3 regions of the Symbiopectobacterium purcellii genome follow, and region 3 is predicted to be linked to each of the others. Evidence: predicted binding sites of a transcription regulator. Region 3 holds the regulator's gene; each other region holds the start of a gene.
The links. Region 3 encodes CRP, which controls carbon source genes, mostly activating them, when cyclic AMP is high. Its sites were predicted from a motif close to ATGTGANNNNNNTCACAT; they were not measured.
Positions count from the first base shown of each region.

Region 1: a site for CRP is predicted at 3,422-3,439, ahead of K6K13_RS17685 (iron-containing alcohol dehydrogenase). Genes of this name have one in related genera too.
Region 2: a site for CRP is predicted at 7,990-8,007, ahead of K6K13_RS20530 (PTS mannitol transporter subunit IICBA). Genes of this name have one in related genera too.

Region 1 covers NZ_CP081864.1:3,771,356-3,781,337, reverse strand. The annotation lists gene K6K13_RS17695 (sodium:solute symporter family protein) at 1-1,161, opposite strand, end outside; partial or broken gene K6K13_RS17690 (dihydrodipicolinate synthase family protein) at 1,229-2,109, opposite strand; gene K6K13_RS17685 (iron-containing alcohol dehydrogenase) at 2,159-3,295, opposite strand; gene dtnK (D-threonate kinase) at 3,526-4,836, shown strand; gene K6K13_RS17675 (D-threonate 4-phosphate dehydrogenase) at 4,829-5,809, shown strand; gene K6K13_RS17670 (DeoR/GlpR family DNA-binding transcription regulator) at 5,830-6,645, shown strand; gene K6K13_RS17665 (EAL domain-containing protein) at 6,679-8,253, opposite strand; gene dsdA (D-serine ammonia-lyase) at 8,709-9,982, shown strand, end outside.
Region 2 covers NZ_CP081864.1:4,404,415-4,414,396, forward strand. The annotation lists gene fdhD (formate dehydrogenase accessory sulfurtransferase FdhD) at 1-780, shown strand, start outside; gene sodA (superoxide dismutase [Mn]) at 1,066-1,689, shown strand; gene K6K13_RS20515 (methyl-accepting chemotaxis protein) at 2,176-4,065, shown strand; partial or broken gene K6K13_RS20520 (MltR family transcriptional regulator) at 4,184-4,715, opposite strand; gene K6K13_RS20525 (mannitol-1-phosphate 5-dehydrogenase) at 4,740-5,888, opposite strand; gene K6K13_RS20530 (PTS mannitol transporter subunit IICBA) at 5,954-7,855, opposite strand; gene K6K13_RS20535 (DUF3053 domain-containing protein) at 8,198-8,920, opposite strand; gene K6K13_RS23480 (hypothetical protein) at 9,046-9,174, shown strand; gene K6K13_RS20540 (helix-turn-helix domain-containing protein) at 9,292-9,982, shown strand, end outside.
Region 3 covers NZ_CP081864.1:4,596,490-4,606,471, reverse strand. The annotation lists gene K6K13_RS21495 (lytic polysaccharide monooxygenase auxiliary activity family 9 protein) at 1-25, shown strand, start outside; gene K6K13_RS21490 (aminodeoxychorismate synthase component II) at 322-897, shown strand; gene argD (bifunctional acetylornithine/succinyldiaminopimelate transaminase) at 1,022-2,245, shown strand; gene crp (cAMP-activated global transcriptional regulator CRP) at 2,312-2,944, opposite strand; gene K6K13_RS21475 (OsmC family protein) at 3,261-3,668, shown strand; gene K6K13_RS21470 (phosphoribulokinase) at 3,736-4,605, opposite strand; gene K6K13_RS21465 (YheU family protein) at 4,716-4,943, opposite strand; gene K6K13_RS21460 (hydrolase) at 4,940-5,938, opposite strand; gene K6K13_RS21455 (LysE family translocator) at 6,098-6,700, shown strand; gene K6K13_RS21450 (ABC transporter ATP-binding protein) at 7,047-8,954, opposite strand; gene kefG (glutathione-regulated potassium-efflux system ancillary protein KefG) at 9,088-9,591, shown strand; gene kefB (glutathione-regulated potassium-efflux system protein KefB) at 9,591-9,982, shown strand, end outside.

The DNA.
Region 1 (9,982 bases), 830 kb from region 3:
GATGGCACGGGTAAAGAACGACAGCTTCAGCACTTCAGGCACCAGCAGCACAAAGACCAGGGGCAGGAAACCGATGATGAGCGAGAATACGCGCGTCATCTTCATCTCTTTTTCCGGCGTCGGGTTGTAGTACGGTACGTAGAAGTCTTTCACGATCAGAGACGCAATTGCCAGCGCCACGGTACTTACGCTGATAAAGATGGATGCCACCAGCGAGGTGGTAACCAGACCTGCCACCCACGGGTTCATGTCTTGCAGGAACACCGGCAGTGCGTACAGGCTCTTGATTTCCGGATGGACGAACTTCGCTGCCACACCGATCACGGCGATGGCCAGGGCAATCGGCATACAGAACAGGAAGGCAATCCAGGTGGCGCGTTTGGCGGAGGTCGCATCTTTGGTCGCGGAAATCGCCTGAATCACGAACTGGGTACAGAAAATCGAGCCGATAGTACCGATCAACCAGGCAAAGATGGTGCTCGCGCCAATGTTACCGTCCCAGGTCCAGTAGAACTCTGGCATCTGTTGAACCATCGGGGTGATCCCGCCGGTCATTTTCAAGGCCACGTACAGAATGATCATCACGCCGACATATTTCACGCCGCTGTGGATCAGCGTGACATAGGCCACACCTTTCAACCCACCGAAGTAGAAGTAGAAGGTACTGACGATTGCGGTGATCAAGGCCGCTACTGGCAGCGAGATTTTCAATACGGTGGAGATGGCTGCTGCGCCGCTGACGTAGTTACCCACGTTTACCAGCAACAGGGCATAGATCATGATGATCGAAATGATGTTTTTGGTGGAAGTGCCGTACTTCTCGGCGATCGCACCGGAAATGGTAACTTTACCGGTGTTGTAGATCTTCTTCACCAGGATCATGCCGAACAGCAGAAAGCCGATGGCAGCACCGATCACTGACCAAGAGGCGGCGATGCCACTTTCGAACGCCGCTTGTGCGGTACCTACCGTGGATTTTGCACCGATAAACTCGGTCATCAGCAAAATACCGACGATAAATGCGGGCAGCGCACGCGACCCTTCCATAAATTCGGAGCTGTATTTACTGCGTAATTTCAGCGTCAGCCAGGAAGTGAACGCGATATAAAACACTATCATCCCGATGATGATGAGGGTATCTGTCAGATCAAAATGGTTCATATCTTTCGACCTATCGTTGTCGTTGTTGTCGCAGGGTGGTTGTTGTCAAACAGAGTAATAAACGTCGCTATGCAAAGGCGCTGACGATACGACGGATAGCTGCTTCATCCTGTTCGGAGAACTGGATAGGGTAGCGACTTACGCCAACGTCATGGCCCATTAACGTCAGTGCCTTTTTCACTGCGGCAGGCGAGAACGCAATGGCGTACAGCGTTTTTCTCAGCTCGCTGACCTGTTCCTGCACCTGACGGGAGCCGTCGATATCACCGGCATGGAAACGGTGCCAGATTTGGCTGATAGGCTCTGGTGCCACGTTAGCCAGCCCGGAAATACAGGCGGAGCAGCCTTCGACGAAGCCCTGATGAATCAAGGAGTCCGGCCCGTGAGCACGTCAAAGTTCGGCATATCTTTAGCGGCTTGCAGGAAGCCGTTCAGGCTTTCATAGCTACCTGCACTGTCCTTGATGCCGATGATGTTGGGATGATCGGCGAGAATGCGCACGGTTTCCGGCGTAAGCGTATTGCCGGTACGTGCAGGAATGTTGTAGAGGAAGATCGGAACGGTTAACGCATCCGCTACCGCGCGGTAGTGGGCGATCAGTTCTTCTTGTTTCAGCGGAATGAAATAGGGAGTGATAACCGAAACGGCGTCGACACCGAGTGCGGCGATACGCTTGCCGAGCTTGATGGTTTCACGCGTAGATATTTCACCGATATGGCCTACCACCGGTGCTTTGCCTGCCACTTCATCCACGCAGGTTTCAGTCACCGCGACTTTTTCATCGGTATGTAGTACGAAGAATTCGCCGTTGGTACCGTTGCAGAAGATACCGTTGCCATACCGCATCTGGCGCTGAATCTGTGCGCGCAATGCTGTTGGATTGAATTCACCCTGACCGTCAAAGGGCGTGACGATTGCGGTCAACACGCCGGTAATACGTTTGCTCATTGTTTTTCCTCGTTACTGCGTAATCAAAAAAGAACACCAAGTCTGTGAATCAGAACAGCGTCAGATAAATATCGCGCACGTCGTCCGCCTTCACCGTGGCGGGCACGTTTTTCATAAGACGCTGAACCTGCAAAGCCCCTTCGACCAGATCGGGCAAATGCGTTTTTTCGATACCTAATTGTTGCAGTGAGCTGGGCAGCGCCAGGCGCTGTACCAGATCGGTGAAATAGGTGACCAGTGCGTGCGATTTCTCCGTGACGGAGAGCGACAGGTTGGCGTCGGGCAGCAGGTCATAAGCTTGCGCGAATTTCGCTTCCGCCGCCGGGCGCACAAAGCGCATGCAGGGGGCCAGCAAAATGGCATTCGCCACGCCGTGGGGAATGTGATACTTGCCGCCGAGCGGGTAAGACATGGCGTGCACCAGATGTGTGCCTGCGTGAGCAATAGCGGCACCGCCGTAGTAGGAAGCCCACAGCATGTTCAGTCGTGCTTCCAGATTCTCGGGTTCACGGATGGATAGCTCGATATTGGCAAACAGCTTTTTCAAACCGATCAGCGCGTAGTTATCACCCACCGGGTTGGCGATGGTCGCGGTGAAGCATTCGATCAGATGACACAGCGCATCGATACCGGTGGACGCCGCAATATGCGACGGCATGCTGGTGGTCAGTTCCGGCACCAGGGCAACATAGTCTGGCAGCATTACCGGTGTGATGATGCCCACCTTGGTGGCTTTCTCAGGGATCGCCAGAATGGCGTTCGGCGTGGCTTCAGAACCGGTGCCTGCCGTCGTCGGGATCAATAAGGAGGCGGTGCGGCGCGTCGGTTTTTCACCGGCCAGCAAGGTATCAAGAGAGACGGCGTCATCACCGACGCACAGCAGACACAGCAGTTTGGCCACGTCCAATACGCTGCCGCCGCCTACGCCAATCACCAGTTCCGTGCGAGCGTTGGGCAGCGCTTCCAGAATACGGGCAACATCGTGCTGGCTCGGCTCCGGCGGCACATTATCAATCAGGGTGATGGCCGGCACGCACGCTTTAACCTGGTTGAGCAGCGCCTGCACACCGGGTTGCTGCACGATATTGCGGTCAGTCACGAACAGAACGTGCTGGCATGAGGTTAATAGGTAGCGGATATCGTTAATGGCCTGGCTGCCGCTGATGATAGTGCTATTGATGTTCATGGCGTTCCTTTACAGTGTTCACGCAGTGAAAGTGATTTTTCTCAATCAATACGTGCTATGCGATCGTGTTTTGACGTAATAACGTCATTTTGTAGCGTAATTTATAGGCTATATTGCTTTTAAATAATTTTATTTTGATCAAATATAATCAAATATGATTCAATATAATCATTATCAGGTAATCGACACATACGCGTCGCTATACCGTTATCGATAAATAAGGGGTGGGTATGCCACAGCGGCAAGATGTCAGCCTGGAATTTACAGCTCCCCAGGTGTTGGTCGTCGCGGATGATTTTACTGGCGCTAACGATGCTGGGGTTGGACTGGCGCTTCAGCAGGCACAGGTCAATGTGATTCTGGAGTTGGACGCATTGACGACGGGAGCGTTGCATGAGGTGACGGTCATCAATACCGACAGCCGTGCGCAGGCAGCGCAAGACGCCGCACTGCGCGTGGTGCACGCCGTGACACGCTGGCGTGAAGCGGGCGGCAACGGGTGGGTATTCAAGAAGATCGACTCCACGCTGCGCGGCAACCTCGGCGCAGAGATCGCGGCGGCCTTGACTGCCAGCGGCGCTGAAATGGCGTTGATTTCACCCGCTGTCCCTGCGCTCGGACGCATCACGCGTGATGGCAACGTGTGGGTCAACGGAACATTGCTGACCGAAACCGAATTTGCCAGCGATCCGAAAACGCCGGTACGCAGCGCAGAGATTGCCGAACGTATCGCCGAACAAAGTGCCTTGACCACGGCCACATTAACCGTGAGTGAAAATAATCATTTTGCGCTCGCTGAAACGCTGCTGCATCTGCGCGAGGCGGGTATCAAGGGCGTGATTATTTACGCTGAGACGCCGCAGACGTTGGCACTGATCGTGGCGGCAGCGCAGACGTTGCCGGTGAAACCGTTATTGGTTGGTGCAGCTGGCTTGAGTGAGGCGCTGGCTCAGGCTCTGCGTTTCACGCCGCCACCACGGCCCGCGTTGCTGGCAGTGGTGGGGTCGATGAGCGAAATGACGCAAAAGCAGATCGCTGCGGTGAGCGCGCTATCGCAGGTGATGCTGCTTGATGTGGATATTCGGCCTTTGCTTACGCCTGCGGGAACCACATTGGCGCAAGACACCGCGCGCACCGCTGCCGCAGCGCTGCTGGCAGGCCGACATTGTTTGATTCGCACCTGCCGTGATGAGCAACAGCGGCACGAGATTGCGCAGCTATGCCAACAGCACGGCCTCAGTCGCCAGCAATTGGGTGAACGGATCAGTGATTTTCTGGGAGAGATGGCCCGTTGTACGGTGACATTGTGCCGTCCAGCTGGACTCTATCTCTCCGGTGGCGACGTGGCGATTGCCGTGGCCGCTGCGCTCGGTGCTACCGGGTTTCATATCAAAGGACAGCTTGCGTCCTGTGTACCTTGGGGACGCTTCATCGACAGCATCGTCGGCGATATCCCTGTCATGACTAAAGCAGGCGGCTTCGGTGATGAAGCCACCTTGCATCACGTTTTACGCTTTATTGAGGAGAGAGTGAGTGAGTAAAATTATTGCAATAACCATGGGTGATCCGGCGGGTATCGGTCCTGAGATTATTATTAAATCCCTGGATGAAGGAGAATTGTCTGGCGCATCTGCCGTGGTGGTAGGCTGCGTACAAACGCTGCGTCGCATCCTTGCGCTGAACATTGTGCCGCAGGTTGAGCTGAATGTTATTGATGAGCCAGCTCAGGCGCGCTTTGCCCCCGGCATTATTAATATCATCGATGAGCCGCTGGCTGACCCGCAGGGGCTCATCCCGGGCGTGGTGCAGGCGCAGGCAGGGGATCTGGCCTATCGCTGCATTAAAAAAGCCACGGCGTTGGCGATGGCGGGGGAGGTTCAGGCGATTGCCACTGCGCCGCTGAACAAGGAAGCGATGCACTCTGCGGGGCACATTTACCCTGGGCATACCGAACTGCTGGCGAAGCTGACCAACAGCCGGGATTACGCCATGGTGCTGTATACCGAAAAACTAAAAGTCATTCATGTGACAACGCACATTGCATTGCGCAAATTCCTGGATACCCTAAACCGCGACCGTGTAGAAACCGTCATCGGTATGGCGGATACGTTCCTGAAACGTGTGGGTTACACTACACCGCGTATCGCTGTCGCTGGGGTTAACCCGCATGCAGGGGAGAACGGCTTGTTCGGTGATGAAGAAATCACCATTGTCGGCCCTTCCGTTGAAGCGATGAAGGCAAAAGGGTTGGACGTTTACGGGCCTTGCGCGCCGGATACCGTCTATCTGCAAGCCTATGAAGGGCAATATGACATGGTGGTGGCGATGTATCACGATCAGGGCCATATTCCGCTCAAGCTGCTGGGCTTTTACGATGGGGTGAATTTAACCGCAGGCTTGCCGTTTATTCGCACCTCGGCCGATCACGGTACGGCATTTGATATCGCCTGGACAGGTAAAGCGAAGTCTGAGAGCATGGCTATCTCGATTCAACTCGCCATGCAGCTTGCCTGACAGGGGAGGGGATTCAACTCATGGACATCGTTGTGGGGCAAACAGTGAGTGATGCTTTCCGCGTTAGCGGAGATAGAGTAAAAGGGCAGAGCCGTCTCGATCAGATTATGGATTATTTGAAAAGCCATAATCTGGTGACGGTAGACGAACTGGTTGCCGTGATCGACGCCTCGCCAGCGACGATCCGCCGCGATCTCATCAAGCTTGATGAACAGGGCGTGATCAGCCGCAGCCATGGCGGCGTCACGCTCAACCGTTTTATTCCCTTGCAGCCGACCACCAACGAGAAGCTGCATCGCAATCTGGCAGAAAAGCAGGCGATTGCCCGCTACGCGGCGTCACTGGTGCAACCGGGTGATGCCGTGGTGCTGGATGCGGGCACCACCATGCTCGAACTGGCGCGTAACCTGACGCACCTGCCGCTGCGAGTGATCACGGCGGATTTGCAGATTGCGCTGTTCTTGTCGGAATTCAAGCAGATCGAAGTGACCATTATCGGTGGCCGCATTGATGACAGCAGCCAGTCCTGTATTGGCGAGCACGGTCGCCGCCTGTTACGCAGCATTTACCCGGATATTGCCTTTATCAGCTGCAACTCATGGAGTATGGAAAAAGGCATCACCACGCCAACCGAAGAGAAAGCGGGGGTGAAACAGGATCTGGGCATGAATGCCAGCCGCCGTGTGTTGCTGGCCGACAGCAGCAAGTACGGTGCCTATTCGCTGTTTTGCGTTACGCCGCTCACGGCACTGACCGACATCGTCACCGACAGTGCGCTGGCGCCGGAGACGCAACAACTGCTGCACGCACAGCCAGTGCAACTGCATTTGGTATAACGTCTTTTGCCGCTTGGCATCATGCGGCTCAGGTTATGATTCAATCGGCGGGCAGCGGTAACGTTCGGGTTCGACAAACTGATCAATACTCGCCGGTCGGCCAAAATACCACCCTTGTACAATCGCATTCGGGCAGTGTTGTGCCACATAAGCGGCCTGTTCCTGGGTTTCCACCCCTTCTACCACGATGCTGGCATCCAGTTTTTGTACCAGTGAGAACAGCACATCGGTGAAGGCGGCGTTGACGGAATCTGTGCCGATGGCACCTACAAAAATCTTATCTATCTTCACCAGATTGAATGAGAAGCGGCTCAGGTAATCCAGATTTGAATAGCCGGTGCCGAAGTCATCCAGCGCGATTTTATGCCCTTGCTGCTGCAATGATTGCAGCGCAATCTCAAGTACCTGCGGCGATGCGGTTGAGCGTTCTGTCAGTTCTAAAATCACACGCTCGCGCATGACGCCGTTGCGCTCACACTCGCGCTGTAAAAAGCGGTGGTAGTCGGGAGAGATGATGTCGCTAACCGCAAGGTTGATGCTGAGCGTAAAGGATGATGGCTGCGTAAGATAAGGCCGCATATCCCGAATGGCACAGCGGGTGATGGCTCGGGTTAACTCATCGATCATGCCGTTTTCTTCGGCGATACGCACGAACACTTCTGGCGAAATTTCCTCACCGGCGCCGTTACGCCAGCGCGCCAACGCTTCAACGCCAATCAGCGAGCGCGTGGCAAGGCTGACCAGTGGCTGGTAGTGGGCGCGCAGTTGATCGTTCTTCAGCGCACGTTCCAGCTGGCAAGGCAGGGAGCGCCGTTTTTCACGGTAAAGTGAGTAGCACAGTGTAAAGCTGCCGCCCAACGCCGCCCCCATCAGAATGATGCCCGCTATCACATACCACGGACGATATATCACACCCGCATCCTCAAACTGCGCCAGCACGCAGATATCAAAGCTGTTTGAGCAGGTGAAAAAATGGCGTGTACCCAAGGTGAGCCAGCCGTTTTTCAATCTGCTTAAGTCTTCTTTATGGGGGAGTGTCAGAGAACCGAAGGTTTGATAGGGGTGGTCGAGATTCTTATTGATTAAGGTGGCGCTGTATCCCTGTGGAGGTTGTGAATAGCGGCGAAAAGCAGCCGAAGCGGTGATCGTCGCTACGCCTCCGCTGCTGGCGATATCGGCGGTGATCCTGGGGTCAACCAGCCTTTCCATCGCGGTCCATAGTTGTGTGCCCGTCGAGGTCGTCAGGTCGGGCGGCAACAGCGCGATAGGGGGATTCAGCCTTCCCCATCCCGCAGAGCAAATCAGGCGATCGTTTTGGATGCGCCCCACGTCGCGCAGATTAAGCGCGTAAAAGGACAGCAGGCGTAACTCGCGCAGATCGGCATCGGAGCAGGGGATATTGCCCAGTAACAGTATGCGCTGCACCGTATCCCGGCTCTCTTGTGCGACGGCAACCCCTTGCGCCAGCACATCGTGTGCGTAGCTCTCCAAACGCTTTTGTTCTGACTGCGCAATAAAGGTTTGGCCAATAAACAGCGCCAATAGCGCGCTGAGCAGCATGAAAATGAGTAATCTGAACCATAATCCGGCATTGTTGGAGGATAGCATCGTTATTATCCAATCAGTGGTGATGAACATAACTCGGCATGTGGATTCAGATATCGCATCCTTGCCAATCTGGTGAAGTTATCGGCCATGTCTACCGTGGCTTGAGAAAAGGCGTTTCAGTTTGCCGCATGACGCAATGTTTAACCTGTATGTGTTGAACCGGTTGCTCGATAACGCAGTGGGTAAATGCGATAAGCCACTGAATACCGTCTCTGTACCCTGCCATGCTATCGACGTTGCTGAGAATGATAATTATAAATGCCGATTATCAATCAGGGTAATTTTTTAATTAATATAACTTACTTGAAGTGTTAGGTTTTTTATACAGATATCCGTATCGACATCGTGCATCGGTAGGTTTTGTTGGCAACGCAGGTGATGCTGCCGCAGGTGATCCCGGTTGGGATTCGGCGTATGGTTGGTGAAGCATTGGGCGACAGGGAGACAGGGACACAATGGTTGATATTCACATCAAAACGCTGATAGAACGCGATCCGCTCATGGCAAGCCTGGTTGCGCTGCGTGACGTGACCTGGTTTAACCCGGAGAGCACCACGCTTGCCGAGGGATTGCCCTATGTCGGGCTTGGGCATGCGGATGTGCAGGCGGCGGATGCGCGCTTACGCCGTTTTGCGCCCTATCTCCGCGAGGTTTTTCCCGCGTTGGCGGCGAGTGAAGGCATCATTGAGTCCGATATGGTTGACATCGCCGCGATGCAAACCGCGCTGGATGCGCGTTATGGCAAGGTATTACCCGGCAAATTGTGGCTGAAAAAAGACAGCCACCTGCCGATTTCCCGTTCGATCAAAGCGCGCGGCGGTATCTATGAAGTGCTGGTACACGCGGAGCAATTGGCGTTACAGGCGGGATTGATTGCTCCCACCGATGACTATCGTCAACTGGCAAGCGAAGCCGCGCGGCACTTCTTTAGCCAATACCGTATTGCCGTGGGATCGACCGGTAATCTCGGTATGTCGATCGGGATTATGGGGGCGACCCTGGGCTTCAACGTCTCGGTACACATGTCGGCGGATGCGCGCCAATGGAAAAAGGACAGATTGCGCGCACACGGCGTTGACGTCGTGGAATATCAACAGGATTACGGCGTTGCCGTCGCACAAGGGCGCAAAGCCGCGCAGGACGATCCCTACTGCTTTTTTATTGATGACGAGAATTCCCACTCGCTGTTTCTTGGCTATGCGGTTGCCGGTGACCGGCTCAAAGCCCAGTTTGCTGAACGTGGCATGGTGGTCGATGCGGATCATCCCCTGTTTGTCTACCTGCCGTGCGGCGTGGGCGGTGGGCCAGGCGGGGTGGCGTTCGGTCTGAAGCTGGCGTTTGGCGATCACGTACACTGTATTTTTGCGGAGCCGACGCACTCGCCCTGTATGCTGCTGGGCGTGTACACCGGTCTGCACGACGGCATTGCGGTGCAGGATTTGGGTATCGACAACCTGACCGCTGCCGATGGGCTGGCGGTGGGGCGTCCATCCGGTTTTGTTGGACGTGCCATGGCGCGGCTGATTGACGGTTATTACACCTTGAGCGACGACGAAATGTATCGCTTGCTGGCGATGTTGGCGCACACCGAAACGCTCTGTCTGGAACCCTCTGCGTTGGCCGGAATGGCCGGGCCGTGGCGCGTAGCGGGCAACGCGGAATACCTGTCGCGCTTGTCGTTATCCGCGTCAGCGATGCAACAGACAACGCATCTGGTGTGGGCGACGGG
Region 2 (9,982 bases), 190 kb from region 3:
TGCCAACGAACGGTACGCCATCAAGGCAGCCTGTCTCAGGCCAAAACTGACTGGCTGGCGGAAGAAGTGCCGGTCGCACTGGTGTACAACGGCATTTCCCATGTGGTGATGATGGCTACGCCAAAAGATCTGGAAGCCTTTGCATTAGGTTTTTCCCTGTCGGAAGGCATCATCACGTCACCGCAAGAGATTTACGGCATGGACGTGCAGCCGGTCTGTAATGGTATTGAAGTCCAGATAGAGCTTTCCAGCCGCCGCTTTTCCGGGCTAAAAGAGCGCCGTCGCGCCATGAACGGTCGCACCGGCTGCGGCGTGTGTGGTGTTGAACAGTTAGAAGAGATAGGCAAGCCGGTCACACCGCTGCCCTTCACGCAAACCTTCTCGCTAAATCACCTGGACGGTGCATTAAAACAACTCAAAGACGTGCAGCATATCGGCCAATTGACCGGTTCTACCCATGCGGCGGCCTGGCTTTCCGGTGAAGGGACTATTTTGGGCGGCTGCGAAGATGTCGGTCGCCACGTGGCGCTCGATAAACTGCTGGGCGTGCGCGCGACAAGCCCCTGGCACTCGGGTGCCGTGTTGGTTTCCAGCCGTGCCAGCTATGAGATGGTGCAAAAAGCCGCGATGTGCGGCGTCGAGATCCTGTTTGCCGTTTCAGCGGCGACGTCGCTCGCCATTGATGTGGCTGAGCACTGCAACCTGACGCTAGTGGGCTTTTGCCGCCCAGGACGGGCGACCGTTTATACCCATCCACAGCGCCTGCTCGACAGTGCATAAGGCCACTGCGGATAGATTAATCTGTTTTTAGCTTAGGCAACAATGATATAACCGTTTGTTTTCCGTGGGTAAACGTGAGAACGCTGTGTGATGGCGACGCGAATAATCGTTTTCAAGATCATTTAATTAACTATAATGAACCTCATGATTACGCGACGCTAACAAACGGTTGTTTGTTAACCACTACCGCTTGAGGCGTGCCGTACCTGGCTATCACGCGCGCGCCACAACCAAGACCAAGCACGCTCGCGATTATTTAGTAGTACAACTATGGAGATGATAAATATGAGTTATTCACTGCCATCCCTGCCTTACGCTTATGACGCGCTGGAACCGCATTTCGACAAACAAACGATGGAAATCCATCACTCCAAGCACCACCAGGCTTACGTCAATAACGCTAACGCAGCTCTGGAAAGTCTGCCGGAATTCGCTAGCCTCTCCGCAGAAGAGCTGATCGCCAAACTGGATAAAGTACCGGCCGAGAAAAAAGCGGTACTGCGTAACAACGCTGGCGGCCACGCTAACCACAGCCTGTTCTGGAAAGGCCTGAAACTGGGCACCACGCTGGGTGGCGACCTGAAAGCGGCTATCGAACGCGATTTCGGCAGCGTTGATGCTTTCAAAGAAAAATTTGAGCAAGCGGCTGCTACCCGTTTCGGTTCAGGCTGGGCGTGGCTGGTATTGAAAGAAGACGGCAAACTGGCCGTGGTTTCTACTGCTAACCAGGATAGTCCGCTGATGGGTGAAGCTGTGTCTGGCGCATCCGGTTACCCGATCGTCGCGCTGGACGTGTGGGAACACGCTTACTACCTGAAATATCAAAACCGTCGTCCGGATTACATCAAAGCGTTCTGGAACGTGGTGAACTGGGACGAAGCGGCTGCACGTTTTGCTGCTGCCAAATAATTTGTCCTGACGATATAAAACGCATGAAACCGAAATAACAAAATGTTATTTCGGTTTTTTTTTGCTTTTTCCCCGCTGACTCGATTCATCTTTCTTACATTTAAACAATTAAAAATTTTTTAAAGGCGCGTTTTTCATTTATGCTGCCAAGGTTAACTCGCCGAAATCATGCTGTGTTTTGTGCTGCCTCCTTTGCGGCGTACGCTGCCTTGTACCCGGATTATGGCGATTAACACCGCATCAGATAGCAGTCCCTGCTGTCTGAGGTAGGCAGTCTATCCCATCCGGACTTTTACCATGGGAAGGTGAATACGGCTTGTACAGTGCAATACGGTACCTAGCCACACGCTGACACGGAGCTTGTCTTTCTTTCCTGACGTGCCTTCAGCCTGACACCCCGGTGTCTGACACCCCATCGCACAGCGTGAGCTTGTGCGCTCCCCGGATAGACGCCATTGTTTGGCTTCACACACAGTGGAAAACAGAATGGCTATCAAGTTTGAAAATATCAACGTCGGTAAGAAATTAGGGCTGGGGTTCTTTTTGGTACTGCTGTTAACCGCACTGATTGCGGGCCGAGGAATTAGCTACATTGAGTCGTTACAAGAGAGTATTCAAAAAGTTAATTTGAGTAATCAGATTAATACCGAAGTTAATCAGGCTAAATATTATCGTGCCCGCTTTGGTGCCAATTACGATCTGAACGACATTAAACAAAACAGTATTCATATCGACAACATCAATACGCTGGTCGCCCAGGCCAAGACGTTAAGCTGGTCTGCTCAGGATAGCAAAACGCTCGATAGCATCGTAACCACGATCAACAGCTACAAGCAGCAGCGCCAAAACTATCTGGATGCCGTGGGCACCAAAGATAACGTCAGAAAAAGCTGGAGCCTGGACGGTATCGATCAGGCCATGAGCAAGCTTGACGATCAATTGCGCGCGACGGGCGATAGCCAATCACAGCAACTGCTGCTGGCCGATTTCAAAACCAAGCTGATGACAGTGCGCTTCCATCTGGACAATTTGTTGTTGGAACGCAGCAAGGCAGCAGAAGAAACGCTGACCGACGCCATCAATGAAGCACAAACGGCATTGACCTTCCTGAGCCAGAGCCTTTCCGTCGAGCAACGGGAAACGCTGGACCCGGTTCTGAACACCATGAACCATTATGAGGAGCAGGTGCTCTCTTACATGCCGGCTTACCAGAAGGAGATGGACAGCGTCACGCAGATGAACGACATCGCCGTAGCGCTGAGCGATCGCATCACCGAACTGCTTAACGCACAGCTACAGCAAACCGACCACAATGTGCGCACCTCAGAAATTCAGTTGACCGTAACGGCGCTGATCACGCTGCTGGCGGGTCTGCTGATCGCCTGGTTTATTTCACGACAAATCACTGCGCCGCTCAACCATACGCTCACCATCGCCGAGCGCATTGCCACGGGGGATCTGACCATGAACATGTCGACCTCACGCCGTGATGAATTGGGTCAGTTGTTGAATGCCATGGCAAAAATGAACGGCAATCTGCACCAAATGATTGATGATATCCGCGTTGGCGTTGGTCAAATCTCAACGGCAGCCAGCGAGATCGTCGCCGGTAACACCGATCTCTCTTCTCGTACCGAACAGCAGGCGGCAGCCGTTGAGCAAACGGCGGCCAGCATGGAGCAACTGACTGCCACCGTGAAGCAAAATGCGGATAACGCCAACCATGCCAACAAGCTGGTGGTGAGTGCTTCGCAAACGGCCAAACAGGGTGGCGAACAGGTAGGCCATGTGGTGCAAACCATGGTGGGTATCGAACAAAGTTCCAAGCGTATTGCCGAAATCACTTCAGTCATCAATAGCATTGCCTTCCAGACCAACATTCTGGCGCTGAACGCAGCGGTCGAAGCAGCGCGCGCCGGGGAGCAAGGACGTGGTTTTGCCGTGGTTGCTGGCGAAGTGCGCAATCTGGCACAGCGCAGTTCACAAGCCGCTAAAGAGATTGAAGGGCTCATCAGCGAGTCCGTCACGCAAATCAGTCAGGGCGCCAATCTGGTTACCAACGCGGGCAAGACCATGGATAACATCGTGAAATCAGTAACGCAGGTGCACGATATCATGGGCGAGATCGCCACCGCATCTGAAGAGCAGAGCCGTGGTATTGCTCAGGTCAGTCAAGCGATTGCGGAAATGGATGGCACCACACAGCAGAACGCCGCATTGGTCGAACAATCCGCCGCCGCCGCAAACTCTCTGGAAGAACAAACGCAGGTGTTGACGGAAGCAGTATCAGTATTTCGCCTTACACAGGCCGCAGACGGTGCTACTCCCGCCCTCGGCTATGGCGAACGCCCGGCACAGCTCAACTACCAACGGTAAATACCCGCAGTAAGCATCAACCAACCCGAAATAAGGTTGATATAACATTCCGCGTCGTAAAAAAACGGGCGGTGCGCTATCAAAAACGCACCGCCCGTCGACGTTCTGAATCACAAACCTAAAAGGCTTTCTTAAGGCTAACCTGCGAGATTAATGCCGTCAGAGAAAGTACCAGCGTGGAACGCACTACTTGCTGATAACGCTGCTGCTGCATCGGAATCAACAAGGGGTCGGCAGGTTCCCCTCCCATTAGCCGTTCAGGAGGATGCGGCAACGCCGTCACACAGTGCAGTTCGGCAATCGGCCCGAGAATCTCATCATCGGTAAAACGATAGTCGTTTTCGTCGTGGAATAATTCTTCCCCTAACTCCATCACCAACTCAGCGTCTTCATACTCTTTACGGCTGATCATGCCCAGAGTAAATCAGCTTCAAACGCACCGAGAGGTCCCCTAATGGCCCGCTGCCGGTCATTAGCGGCTCTACCGCGTATTTCACCGCATAATCGTCTTTACGGAAGATTTGCAGCATGAGAATACTCACGGCTTCCGCCAACAGCTCAACCGCTTTTAGCATAAAGCTGCGCACGGTTTTCGCCGCATTGAGGGATTCCAGCACGCGATTCTCAAAGGCTTGAGTTTCTTCCATCATAACGTCCCTGCCGAACGGCGCAAATTATTGCATGGCGTTATACACACTCACTGCTTGCTCCACAACCTTACTCTGCACATCCAGACCAGAAATTTGTGCCAACGTAGCCTGTGGCCCCAGGTTAGCCAACAGCACTGCCAGTTCCTGCGCCTGCGGGTCCTGCTCGCTGCGGTAATGCATCGCCGCCGCGATACCGATAATCAGGTTGTCATTGGGCAGTTGGTATTCCAGCGTGCCCAGCAGCGGTTTGATCAGGCGATCGCCTGCACTGAGTTTACGCAACGGCTGACGTCCAACGCGCTCCACATCGTCATGCAGATAAGGGTTTTCGAAGCGGCTCAAAATCTTGTTGATATAGGCAGCATGCTTCTCGGCATCAAAACCGTAACGCTTAATCAGCACAGCCCCGCTCTCTTCCATCGCCCCACGCACCACAGCGCACACCTCGGTATCCAAAATGGCATCGCGGATCGTCTGATGACGAGCCTGCTGCCCCAGATACGCGGTAATGGCGTGGCCGGTATTGAGTGTAAACAGCTTACGTTCAACAAATGCCATCAGATTGTCGGTTAATTCCATACCCGCTATCTGCGGTAGCGGCCCGACGAATTGGGTTTGGTCGACAATCCATTCACTGAAAGTTTCTACCGTCACGGCCAAGGGATCGTCCTGGTTCGCTTCCACCGGTGGAACAATACGGTCTACCGCCGAATCAACAAAACCTACATGCTCGTTGACCCATGCCTGCTCGTTTTCCGGCAAATGCTTCCAGACGTGTTGCTTTAATTGCGTGGTCCCGCGCACCATATTTTCGCAAGCGATGATATTCAGTGGGCGCGTGTTGCCCTGCGCATGGCGCTTCACCAAACCCTGAGCAATGGCACCCGCAATTTTTTCTAGAATTTGCGGCCCTACCGCCGTCGTCACCACATCGGCCTCGGCAATCAGCGCCACAGCGTCTGGGCTGGCGCTGTGCACCGCGCTGACATTGCTGACCGTTTCCAACTGCGCCTGCTCGCCGACCACTTTCACCTGATACTGCTTACGGCTGTTGATGGCATCTAGCAGTGGCTGATTCACATCGGCAAAGGTAAGTTCAATGTTGGCATCTGCCAGCAGTTTTCCGATAAACCCGCGGCCGATATTTCCGGCACCAAAATGTAAAGCTTTCATCATGCGTTAACCTTTAAAAACAATGGCAAAAAAAGAGGCCGCCCGAAGGCGGCGCTGCCGATGCATCAGGCACTCTTTTTCTCGGAGAGCAGGTCTAGCACTTCCTGCACATCCTGGGTCTGCGCCAAACGGGCAATCACGGTGTCATCGTCCAGCGCATTGGTCAGGCGGGTGATCACCGCAATATGTTCGTTATTACGCGCCGCGATACCGATCACCAATTTTGCGACGTCATCCTCATCATCACCAAAGCGCACCCCCTGCGGATATTGGCAGAAGACGATGCCGGTTTTCAGCACGCGATCTTTGGCTTCAATGGTGCCATGCGGCACGGCGATGGATTCGCCCAGATAGGTCGAGGTCAGTTTTTCACGCGCCAACATCGCATCCACATATTCCGGCTCAACGTAGCCACCTTTCACCAGTTGCTCACCGGCAAAGCGAATCGCCTGCTCTTTATCACTCGCCTGCAAGTTCAGGAATACGTTAGCAGCCCCCAGTTGGAACAAGGTGGCGGCTTGCGGTTCAACAACCGGTGCAGCAGCAGCGCTGCCACCCGCAGGCTGAGCGGCGGCCAGACGGCTCACCAGATCGCTGTACAACTGGCTGTCGAGGAAGTTGGTCAGCGAGATATGCTGTGCTTGCGGCGCATGGCGTAGGGCACGTTCGGTCAAATCACGGTGCGTAATCACCAGATCGACATCCTCAGGCAAGCTGTTGATGGCGGTATTGGTGACCGATATTTGCGTCAGCCCGGCATCTTGTACTTTCTTGCGCAGTACGCCAGCCCCCATGGCGCTGGAGCCCATGCCGGCATCACAGGCCACAATGATTTTGCGCACGGTGCTCAGATCGCCGCTGATGCCGGTAGGCACTGAACCGCCTTTGGAGGCCGCTTTCATCTCTTGCACACGGCGTGTGGCTTCATCGAGATCGTCACCCTCTTTTACCTTGGTGCTTTTCAGCAGAATCGCTGACAGCACAAAGGAGACGGCAAACGCGGCAGCAATCGCCACGATATTGGCAAAATAAGCCCCTTTCGGCGTCATCGCCAACACAGCCAGAATAGAGCCCGGAGAAGCCGGAGAAACCAGACCACCGCCCAGCAAGTTCAGCGTGAACACGCCCGTCATACCGCCCAGAATCACCGCAATCAGCAGACGCGGGTTCATCAGAACATACGGGAAGTAGATTTCGTGGATACCGCCCAGGAAGTGGATAATGGCAGCGCCCGGTGCGGACTCTTTCGCATTACCGCGGCCAAAGAACATATAGGCCATCAGCACACCCATACCCGGACCCGGGTTGGCTTCAATCAGGAAGAAAATAGACTTACCGGTTTCCGTCGCTTGTTGGATACCCAGCGGCGAGAAGATACCGTGGTTAATGGCGTTATTCAGGAACAGAATTTTGGCCGGTTCGACAAAAATAGAGGCCAACGGCAGCAGGTTGGTCTGCACCATCAGGTTTACGCCCGCCGCCAGGATTTTCGATAACCCTTCTACCAGCGGACCAATAGCCCAAAATGCCAATATAGCCAACAACATGCCGATAATACCGGCCGAGAAGTTGTTGACCAGCATTTCAAAACCGCTTTTGATTTTACCATCAACAGCGCGGTCAAAACGTTTGATGGCCCATCCGCCCAACGGGCCGACGATCATTGCGCCGAGGAACATCGGCATATCGACACCGACGATCACCCCCATCGTGGTGATAGCACCGACCACGCCACCGCGATCGCCCGCCACCAAACGGCCGCCGGTGTAACCGATAAGCAGCGGCAGCAGATAGGTGATCATCGGTCCCACCAGCTTGGCGAGCGTTGCATTCGGCAGCCAGCCAGTGGGAATAAACAACGCAGTAATCAGGCCCCAAGCGATAAACGCGCCGATATTAGGCATTACCATGTTGCTCAGGAAGCGGCCAAAATTCTGAACTTTGACCTTTGTATCTGCTGTGAGCATAAAAACACACCCCTATTCAAACGCGCGATCGCAAGCGCGTGTGGTCATTATCGTGAGACGGTGTGACTGCCTTCCGTCGGTAGAGATCGTGCGGACTCTAGCACGTCGGTTTGATACCGCAACCTGACGGCCATATGTGACAAACATCACACATAATCCCCACATCATTGCTACATTTTAGTGACTGAGTTCACATAAAATCACCGAATGCGGTTGATTCGACGCATCACCATCCGCATCAACGGCAGCACAATGTGACCTCAATCACATTACAACACCGTGATTTTGTTTTGGTTATGTGATCAACATCACTAAATATCATCACAACCTCGCGTTATTGCCCTATAGCGATGGTTTCAACAACGGTAATAGTGGCGGTAATCCGTTCATCAAATCGCGTTGCTGTGTTGCCAGAGGCGTAATCAGCGCGTTGTAACGTGCCGCCTGCTGCGCCGTTTCAAACTGCACCTGATTTCCCACAAAAGTAACCTGCTTGCCCTGAGCCGCAAGGAAGTCGCCCACCTGCGCCAACTGCTGTGCCAAGGTGGCGGCGGTCGGCACCACGTTCCCCAATGCCGCCGCCGGTTGGATCACTACCTGCGAGTACACGCGCTCATACAGCACTTGCACCTCTTGCGGCTGGCTCAGATTACGCCGGGCTGAATCTGCCTGGGTTTTTGCCGCCTGCACCTGCTGCCCCAGCAGATTTATCGCGCCGACGGCGCTACGCACGCCGTCACGCTGCGTCAAATAATCCTGCGGCACACGAATCTGAGAAACGTGCTCCAATAACGGTTTGAGGCTCACCGCCATGCTTTGACGCAACTGCTGGGAAAAGGTGGTTAAGATGGCGTAATCGTTGGCAAAAGGTCCTAACCGTTTTTTCTGATCGTCACTCAGTGCAGGCGGCACGCTACCCGGTTGCGATGGCACGCTTTGCAATACCGTGATAAACGCCTTGCGCTGATCCGCTTCGCTATCACCGCAAGCCGTCAGTTGGAACACCATACCCAACGCCAGCACTGGCAATAGCCAGCGCGAGCGCCACCCCGTTGTTATCGTCATGCCATACTCCTTATCGCACGTCTTATTCGGTAAAGAAGCGGACCACATTGCTCCGCCTTATCCCTAAGCATAGTCGAATCAGCGCGATACCCTCGTTTTTCTGCCACGCCACCGGGATACTCAGGGTGCAATGGCAGATAATCGCGCGCTGCTGCAAAATTGAGCAATGCCCCCATAACGGTGCAACGCCACAGCGTAAAACGCGCCTATGGCAGGAATCACTCTATTTCCCGCTGTTTTACGGCTATATGTAGCAAAAACATCACTCACAGACCCGAAACGCAGAGATAAAATCTGCCATTTTTTGCTATTACGCTGGCGTGATTCTTGCTCAGTGGGTATATCCCAGCACGACGCAGGAAAGACAGACGATGACACCCGTACTTCATCTTGGTGAACAAAACGGTTTTCGTTGCGCATCGCGCATTCAGGAACTGGCACAACACAGTCAACTGCTGACCGACTGGTCATTACGCTATGACCAGATTTCTCACGGGCGCTTTGAAGGTAGCCTGAAAGAAGCCTGGCTGGACGGCGTACAGTTCTACCAGGAGCAACTGTCACAGTCGGTGTTTCAACGCGGCCAGGGCCGAACGGGCACGCTCTGCCTCGGGGTGTTTAATGCGCTGTCGGGAGAAGCGCGCTGGATGGGAAGCAGCCTGACGCAACAGGACATCACCTGGTCCTACGACGGAGGCGAGTTGATGCTGCAAACGCCGGAAACCTCTTCGCTATTGGTACTGAGCATTCCTTTGGCGCTGTTATCGGATATCACCGATGAACTGCCGCACCGGGTCTACGCCATTCATCACGATCTCCTTGCCAACCGGCTGCGCGAGCACATTCTGGCCATGTTGCACAGCGTGATGGAACACCCGCTGCAATTTGCGCAACGGCAGGCGCGACTGCAATTTCTCAGCGATATTCGCGAGCTTGCCTTTGCCTTTTTCACTGCCGTCGGCACGCAGACCATCAGCGTGCGCCCTTCTCTGCAAAAAGCGCAGCGTGTCGTCACCAAAGCGCAGGACGCGCTGATCGCCCATCGCGATCGGCCACTGACCA
Region 3 (9,982 bases):
ATCCGGCGCCGTGGTCTCCGAATAGCGTGTTTTATCCTGTAGGCGTTTATGTTTCGCACAACGGGGGATTTATCGCTGCCGGAGCGCTCATACATCCAATAGCGGTTGGGCACCAGGAGTTGCCTTTACCCTTTGGGTTTATGTCAGGCCAATGGTTTAGATCATCGCATTTCACACTACACTTGCAAACCGGGCACTGAGGTGTCCGGTTTTTTGTTACTCGCATAATTTATTGAAAAATAATAATAAAAAGTTATTCATTGCCTAAATACCTACAAGCACAGTAGCCTACAGCATCTCTTTTTCGCGTAAACTTGCCCCATGCTACTACTCATCGATAACTACGACTCCTTCACCTACAACCTCTACCAGTACTTTTGTGAACTGGGCGCAGAGGTATTGGTTAAACGCAATGATGCCCTGACGTTGGCGGACATTGAAACGCTGGCTCCTACGCATCTGGTTATTTCCCCCGGTCCTTGTACACCGGATGACGCGGGTATTTCTCTGGCGGCGATTCGCCATTTTGCAGGCAAACTGCCCATTCTGGGCGTGTGTCTCGGTCATCAGGCGATGGGGCAGGCATTTGGTGCGCGCGTAGTGCGGGCGCGTGAGGTGATGCACGGCAAAACCTCCGTGATACAGCACACCGGGAGCGGCGTTTTTAGCGGGCTGGCGCTGCCATTGACGGTGACGCGCTACCACTCTCTGGTGATTGACCCTGCCTCTTTGCCTACTGCGTTTGATGTTACGGCCTGGACGGAGCGTGACGGTGAGCGTGATGAAATCATGGGAATACGCCACCGTACCTTGCCGTTAGAAGGGGTGCAGTTTCACCCGGAGAGCATTCTGAGTGAGCAAGGGCATCAATTGTTGCAGAATTTCCTTAATACCTGAGGTTATCAGCACCGGTTGCGATAAAACGGACTGTCATAACGCGCTATTTTATAACCTTGTGTATTGATTTTTTATGCATATTTGATGATTATATTTTCACTTTAAGCGGTGTGGACGAAAGCAAATGACAACAGATTCAAAGGCGGTAACCCGGGCGACGCATGACAAGGTGATTCTACCCGTATACGCACCGGCGCAATTTGTGCCTGTTAAAGGCAAAGGGAGTCGCGTATGGGATCAGCAAGGGCGCGAGTACATCGACTTTGCTGGTGGGATTGCGGTAACGGCATTAGGTCACTGCCACCCTGCGCTGGTGGCGGCGTTAAAGCAGCAGGGCGAAACGCTGTGGCACACCAGCAATATCTTTACCAATGAGCCCGCGCTGCGTCTGGCCAGCAAATTGATCGACGCCACCTTTGCCGAACGCGTGTTCTTTGTTAACTCTGGAGCTGAAGCCAACGAAGCGGCTTTCAAGCTAGCTCGTCACTATGCGATTAAGCGCCACAGCCCGTATAAAACCAAAATCATTGCGTTCTACAATGCGTTTCACGGTCGCACCTTGTTCACTGTCTCGGTCGGTGGCCAGGCGAAATACGCTGATGGCTTCGGACCAAAACCGGCCGATATCGTGCACGTGCCGTTCAACGATCTGGCCGCAGTAAAAGCGGTGATGGATGACCACACCTGTGCCGTGGTGCTGGAGCCGATTCAGGGTGAAGGTGGCATTACACCGGCCACGCCAGAATTCCTCAAAGGCGTGCGTGAGCTGTGCGATCAGCATCACGCTCTGCTGGTGTTTGATGAAGTGCAAAGCGGCATGGGACGTTCCGGCAAGCTGTTTACCTACATGCACTATGGCGTGACGCCGGATATTCTTACCACGGCGAAAGCGTTGGGCGGCGGTTTCCCCATCAGCGCCATGCTGACCACTGAAGAGGTCGCCTCGGTGATGACCGTTGGCGTACACGGTACTACCTACGGCGGTAACCCGCTGGCTTGTGCGGTGGCTGAAGCCGCATTGGACACCATCAATACCCCACAGGTGCTTTCCGGTGTACAAGCACGCCACGAGCGTTTCGTCTCGATTCTTCAGGCGATTAATGAAGAGCACGGTATTTTTGAACAGATTCGCGGTATGGGCCTGCTGATTGGCGCAGAACTGAAGCCGAAATGGCACGGTCAGGCGGGTAAGTTCCTTGCCGCTGCCGCAGAGCAAGGCGTGATGGTGCTGGTCGCTGGGCCTAACGTGGTGCGTTTTGTGCCGTCGCTGGTGATTGATCTGGAAGATATCGATCAGGGCATGGCGCGGTTCGCGCGGGCGGTCGAAGCGGTGGTGAAAGCGGAGTAGCCTAGACTTGTCAAAAGCACGCTGCGCAGTGCACAACGTGCTTTTGTCTCAACGGCGCTGAGGGTATCAGCGTGTGCCGTATACCACGATAGTTTTGCCGTGTGCCGAGATCAGATTCTGATCTTCCAGCATTTTCAGAATACGGCCTACCGTTTCGCGGGAACAGCCAACAATCTGACCAATTTCCTGACGCGTGATCTTGATTTGCATCCCATCCGGGTGCGTCATGGCATCGGGTTGCTTCGCCAGGTTCAACAACGTCTGTGCAATGCGGCCCGTGACATCCAGGAAGGCCAGATTGCCCACTTTCTGGGAAGTCACCTGGAGGCGACGCGCCATCTGTGAGGAAAGACGCATCAGAATATCCGGGTTGACCTGGATCAGCTGACGGAATTTTTTGTAGGAGATTTCAGCGACTTCACAGGCAGTTTTTGCCCGTACCCATGCACTGCGTTCCTGGCCCTCTTCGAACAGGCCCAGTTCTCCAATAAAATCCCCCTGGTTGAGGTAGGAGAGGATCATTTCCTTGCCTTCTTCATCCTTGATCAGCACAGCTACTGAGCCTTTCACGATGTAGTAAAGCGTTTCTGCCTTTTCACCTTGGTGAATTAGCGTGCTCTTCGATGGATACTTGTGAATATGACAATGAGAAAGGAACCATTCAAGAGTCGGGTCTGTCTGCGGTTTGCCGAGAACCATTCGCTGTTATCCTCTGTTGTAATTCACTGCGCAAATTACAGGGTTCAGAGTTCCCTGTACGGCGTATTAACGTGCTAGTAGTAAAAATTCCGTGTTGGCGGACTGACGTCAGGGAATATACTGGCCTCTGTATGGCGACGTCACGACCCGTTCTGACCGTCAGCTTAAAACTGAAGGAACGGATTCTATTCCTGTTTGTAACACAGCTTGACGAGCCTGTCTTGTGTTGTCTCGCTTCAGCATGATTAAGCTCTAGTTATCGGCGGTTTTTATATATAACAGTGAGTAATTTTCGAATAAATTTGAGGAGTTGTGGATGCAAGCGCGCGTAAAATGGGTCGAAGATCTGACCTTTCTCGGTGAGTCGTCATCCGGGCATCAGATCCTGATGGATGGCAATGCTGGCGATAAAGCGCCCAGTCCGATGGAGATGGTGTTGATGGCGGCAGGAGGCTGTAGCGCCATTGATGTGGTGTCCATTTTGCAAAAGGGCCGCAATACCATTACCGGGTGTGAAGTCAAATTATCCTCCACGCGTCGTGAAGAAACGCCGCGTCTGTTTACCCATATCAACCTGCATTTTGTCGTCACGGGCGTAGGGCTAACGGATAAGGTGGTTGAACGAGCCGTATCGCTGTCGGCGGAGAAGTATTGTTCAGTGGCGCTAATGTTAGAAAAGGCGGTGAAGGTCACGCATAGCCACGAAATCGTCGCTGTCGCCTAGTTTCTTCATAGTCGAATAGCTTTCTTCGTTGTCGCATCGTTTTCTGGCGGGCTGCGTGTGTTTTATCTCAGCCCGCGCTACGCCCTTCTGCCAGCCGTTTTACCAACGGTGCCATGATCAGTTCCATGGCGAGCCCCATTTTTCCCCCCGGCACCACCAAGGTATTGATGTGTGAAATAAACGAGCCTTGCAGCATGGCCAGCAGGTAGGGATAGTCAATATGCTCGACGCCCTGGAAATGGATCACCACAAAGCTCTCGTCCAGCGAAGGGATCGCCTTGGCCGCAAAGGGGTTTGAGGTATCAATCGTCGGTACGCGCTGGAAGTTGATGTGGGTGCGAGAAAACTGCGGCGTGATATAGGTAATGTAATCCTCCATGGAACGCACCACAGAATCCATCACGGCTTCACGCGAGTGACCGCGTTCGTTGATATCGCGCACCAGCTTTTGAATCCATTCCAGATTGACGATGGGAACCACACCGACCAGTAGGTCAACGTGCTGGGCAACATCGTACTGGTCAGTGACCACGGCACCGTGCAGCCCCTCATAAAACAGCATATCGGTAGGATGCTGCATCGGCTCCCACGGGGTAAAGGTGCCGGGCACCTGATTGTAGGGGATCGCCTCATCATAGATGTGCAGGTATTTGCGCGTTTTTCCGGTACCGTTGCGGCCATATTCGATAAACGCCTGCTCAAGCAGGCTGAAATCATTGGCCTCTGGGCCGAAATAGCTGATATGGCGGCCCAAATCTTTCGCTTTGCGAATCGCCATGTCCATCTCTGGCCGGGTATAACGGTGAAAGCTATCGCCTTCCAGTGAAGCGGCTTTTATCTGCAACTGCTGGAAGATCTTCCTGAACGCGAGGCTGGTCGTGGTGGTGCCTGCTCCACTGGAGCCGGTAACGGCAATGATCGGGTGTTGTTGCGACATGCGGTTGCACTCCGTCGGATTAGGCATTTGGCTAACATGGTTCTCACTGTATAACAGACCCGGTGACGCAAGACGACCCCCCGCACGTCAGGAAACGGTGATTTATCACGCTACGGCGTATTTTCATTTAGCTGGGTGCGAGGCATGATATTCAGCGTTTCATGCAGCTCTGACCACACCAGCACCACATCACCGGAGGCAAGCTGGCGGCGTATATCCCTGACTTTTTCCTCCAGTGAGCGCTCCTGTTCGCCGTAATCCGTGCCTTCACGTAACACAAAGGACTCAATGATATTTTGCAGGGTATCGCTATCAAGCTGCTGCCAGGGAATCATCATGCTATTGCCTCTGCGGTGTCCGCCGATAAAAAGCGCGTGAACCAGTCCGGAATGCGTTGTTCCAGCCACATTTCCGGTTTCAGTAATGTACCGCCGACAAACCCGACGTGTCCGCCGTGCGCTGTCAGTTGGTATTCGATAGTGTCGGGCAGGTGGCTGATGTTTGGGATCACCTCGGGTGTCATGAAAGGATCGTCCTGCGCATGGATGATAAGCGTTGGCGTGCGAATGGTGGGCAGCAACGCCAGTGCACTGCACTGATGGTAGTAGTCGGCAGCATCCTGAAAACCATGAATACGGGCGGTGATCGCATCATCAAACTCACGCAATCCCTTGATACGTTGCAACTGTGCCGGAATAATCGGTAACGAACCCGGGTAGCGCGCCAGCTTACGCCGGGCATTCTGTTTCAACTGTCCTACCAGATAACGCTGATAAATACGTGAAAAACCCTGTTCGATTCTGCGGCTACAGGCGTCGAGATGAAACGGCGCGGAGACAATCGCTGCAGCGCAGAGCAACCGGGCTTCTTCCCATTTAGCCAGCAGGCAAGCCAGCATATTGCCGCCCAGAGAAATGCCAATGGCAGCGGTTGGCACGTCGCCTAGCGTATCTCGCATCCAGCGTAGCAGATAGCTGCCATCGTCCGTTTCACCCGAATGGTAGATACGATTCAGACGGTTGGGACGGCCGCTGCAGCCGCGAAAATGCATAATCACCGCCAGCCAGCCTTGTTGACGGCACGCTTGCAACAAACCGTGCGCATAGGGACTGTGAAAGCTGCCTTCCAGACCGTGAAACAGCACCACGCGGGGTTTATGGCATGCGCCTTGCGGCGCTTCGCTCCAAGCCAGATCGACAAAATCGCCGTCAGGCAGATCGAGTTGTTGCCACACTGGCTGCAAGCGAGCACGACGGCGAATCAGGCGCGGCAACAGCGTTTGTACATGCGGGTTATCAGCCCCGCGTAACGGGCGAAATGTTGAGGACTGCATGGGAATCGGAACGACCTCGGGAAATAATTGTGCGATATTCATCACACTGCGCTAACCTGCTTGCGCCGCTCAGCGAGCATTGCGGTGTAACAGACGGGCTAACGCTCAGTCAGGTCAATAAATCATACCGTAACGGTGGGGACAAGGGGCAGTCAAGACGTGGAACAGGGCTTATTTTTATCGATGTTGGCGTTTCTCTGGGTGGCGGCGATCACGCCTGGCCCGAATAACATGCTGTTGACAACCTCCGGTGCGAACTTCGGCTTTATGCGATCGCTGTGGCTGATGGTGGGTATCATGCTCGGCATGCAGAGCATTTTACTGCTGGTGGCATTTGGTGTGGGCGGCATGATCCTGCTCTATCCTGCGTTGCACCTGATACTGAAAGTGCTCGGTAGTCTCTATTTGCTGTGGCTGGCGTGGAAAATTGCGACAGCGGCCTATGAACGGCTGGAAGCGAGCGCACCACCGCCGCAGCCGCTGCGACTGTATCAAGGCTGGCTGCTTCAATTTCTCAATCCCAAAGCCTGGCTGATGGCGCTGGGTTCAGTCGCCAGTTTCAGTCTGGCGGGCAGCGGCTATAACCACTCGGTGCTGCTGATAAGTTTTGGCATTGTGTTGGTTAATCTGATTTCTGGCGTTATTTGGCTGGGCTTCGGTACGGCGATTGGCCGTTTGTTGCGTAGCCGCAAAGCATGGGTGATTTTTAACGTCTCGATGGGCGTGCTTACCGCGGCCTGTGTACTGCTGATCTGGCACTGACGGGCTTGTTTTTCAATGTGAGTATCGCGAAGGTTTCGTGCGCGTAAACCAGCCTCTTTTTCTGCAACTGTTGCAGTGTGCGCCCGACACGGGGCGGCTCAATCGCCGTCGCCCCGTGACCCCTGGCTTGTCGCGAGAAATCACGCCGCTGCGCGGTGCCTTCGGCGTTCGTGCCCACTGTTCGGACCGCCTGCGACGCGTTCCTGACGCGGCGCAGGCTTTCGCGACATCCATGTCGCTCATCCGGCGGTCACGTCCACCTGAGCGTAATTTTTTACGCGCAGGAAATACAAAAAACCAAAAGGCGAAAACTAAACCCGCGCCATTTTTTCTGAGAATATCTTTACTACCCCTCATTCAGCATCTGTTCTAGCTGCTCTTGTGCGTCCAGCCAGGCCATTTCTGCCTCCTCCTGTTCGCCTTTGAGTGTGGCCTGCTGTTGCAGACATCCCGTCAGTTCAGCTTTGCGGCTTTGGTCGTACAGTTCGCTGTCTGATAAACGCGCTTCGACTTTTGCCAACGCCTCGGCGAGTTTCTCCATCTGCTGCTCATACTGAGCAATCTTTTTACGCAACGGCTGGGTTTGAGTGCGCAGCTCTGCTTCGCGCCGCTTTTGGTCCTTGCGCGCCTGTGCGTTGTTGGTTGAGGTGGGCTTATCGATGGATTCAGCGGCGCTGTTTTGGCGCTGCACGTCCGTCAGCCATTGCTGGTAATCCTCCAGATCGCCATCAAACGGCTCCACTTTGCGATCGTGCACCAGATAGAGATCGTCCGTGGTGGATCGGATCAGGTGTCGATCGTGGGAGACCACCACCAGCGCACCTTCGAAATCGATCAACGCTTCTGTCAGTGCCTGGCGCATGTCCAAATCGAGGTGGTTGGTCGGTTCATCGAGCAACAGCAGGTTAGGGCGTTGCCACACGACCAGTGCCAGTACCAGGCGGGCTTTTTCGCCACCCGAGAAACGCTCGGTCACTTCCGTCACTTTATCGCCTTGAAAACCGAAGCCGCCGAGATAATCGCGCAGTTGCTGCTCGGTTTCCCGTTCTGCCAAACGGACGAGGTGTTGCAACGGAGATTCATCCGCACGCAGAAACTCAAGCTGATGCTGGGCAAAATAGCCAAGTTTTACGCCCTTCGCCAGCCCGATTTCGCCGTGCAACGGGGCCAGTTCACCCGCTAACAGCTTGATCAACGTAGATTTACCGGCACCGTTGTGCCCTAGCAGACCAATGCGTGAGCCTGGCACCAGGTTGAGCTTGATGGATTCAAGAATCAGTTTGTCACCGTAGCCTGCGCTCACCTTCTCCATGCGCAGCAGCGGATTCGGCAGCGATTCTGGCGCGCGGAAACTGAAGCGGAACGGATTGTCGACGTGTGCCGGGGCGATAAGCTCCATGCGTTCTAGCATTTTAATCCGGCTTTGCGCCTGCTTGGCTTTGGTGGCCTGTGCACGGAAGCGGTCAATATAGTGTTGCAAGTGCGCCACGCGCTCTTGCTGGTGTTCATACAAAGCCTGCTGTTGTGCCAAACGTGTAGCGCGCTGACGTTCGAACGAGGAGTAGTTACCGGTGTATTCGAACAGCGTCTCTTGCTCAATGTGCAGGATCTTGTTAACGATAGGATCGAGGAAGTCGCGATCGTGGGAGATTAGCACCAGCGTGCCCGGATAGCTTTTCAGCCATTTCTCCAGCCAGATCACCGCGTCCAGATCGAGGTGGTTGGTCGGTTCGTCGAGCAGCAGCAGATCGGAACGGCAAATCAGTGCCTGGGCCAGGTTAAGGCGCATGCGCCATCCGCCGGAAAAATCACGTACCGGCTGCTGTAATTGGGTCTGGGTAAAGCCAAGTCCATCGAGCAAGCTGGCGGCACGCGCAGGAATGCTCCAGGCTTGAATCGCATCCAGTTTGCCGTGTGCACGGGCGATGGCATTACCATCGTTAATGTCGTTGGCGTGCTGAAGTTCAACTTCTAACTGGCGAAATTCACGATCGCCGTCAATAACATAGTCAATGGCAGGCACATCCAGCGCGGGCGTTTCCTGATTGACCCAGGCCAATGCCCAGTTACTCGGAAACATGGCGCTGCCGCCATCGGCACTCATCTCGCCTTTTAACAACGAGAGTAGCGTGGATTTGCCGCAGCCGTTTTTACCGACTAACCCGACCTTTTGGCCTGGATTGATGGTGGCGCTGGCGTTATCAAGCAAGACGCGCACGCCGCGCCGAATTTGCAAAGCGGAGAAAACAATCATAAAGCGTCACATCTTCAGAGTATGTTAAATTATCACGGTTATCTCGGGACCGCGAACGTCCTGTTTGTCGTATCGTTATCGCGCAGCATGGTAGCGGAAAACCGCGCTCATGACGACGCTTTGGAGGGGAATGATGTCGCAGCCACCGAAGATTTTGCTGCAACCGGCGCATCAGTTAGCCCATGTTACCGTACACGATCTGTACGCTCACTATCCGGACTTTTTTCTTGATATTCACTACGAGCAACAGTTGCTGCGCGAACATCAGGTGATTGTGTTTCAGCATCCACTCTATACCTACAGCTGTCCGGCGCTGCTAAAGGAGTGGTTTGATCGCGTGCTGTCACGCGGGTTTGCTAATGGCATTGGCGGTAATGCGCTGGCAGGTAAATATTGGCGTTCGGTGATCACCACGGGTGAGCCGGAAGAGAGCTATCACCTGGAGGGCAATAACCGCTACACCATGGAAGACGTGCTGCGTCCGTTTGAAATGACGGCGGCCATGTGTCGTATGCATTGGCTACCGCCGCTGATGGTCTATTGGGCGCGCAGACTGCCTGCCGATGTGCTGGCAAGCTATGCCGAAGCGTATAGCGAGTGGCTGGCGTCCCCGTTACCCAAAATGGAGGGTGAGTGATGGAGAGTTCCCCCCTGTTGAGTGCGGGTATTCTATTTTTATTTGTCGCGGTGTTGATGGTGCCCATTGCCAGTCGGTTGGGTATTGGTGCGGTATTGGGGTATTTGATTGCGGGTATCGCCATTGGTCCTTGGGGACTGGGCTTTATCCGCGATGTTGACGCTATCCTGCATTTCTCCGAGCTTGGCGTGGTGTTCCTGATGTTTATCATCGGGCTGGAGCTGAATCCGCAAAAGTTATGGACACTGCGGCGCTCCATTTTCGGGATTGGTGCCGCGCAGGTTGGGCTGAGTGCGGCGGTACTTGGCGGCTTGCTCTACCTGACCGGCTTTTCCTGGCAGTCGGCGCTAATTGGTGGCGTTGGGTTGGCGATGTCTTCCACCGCGATGGC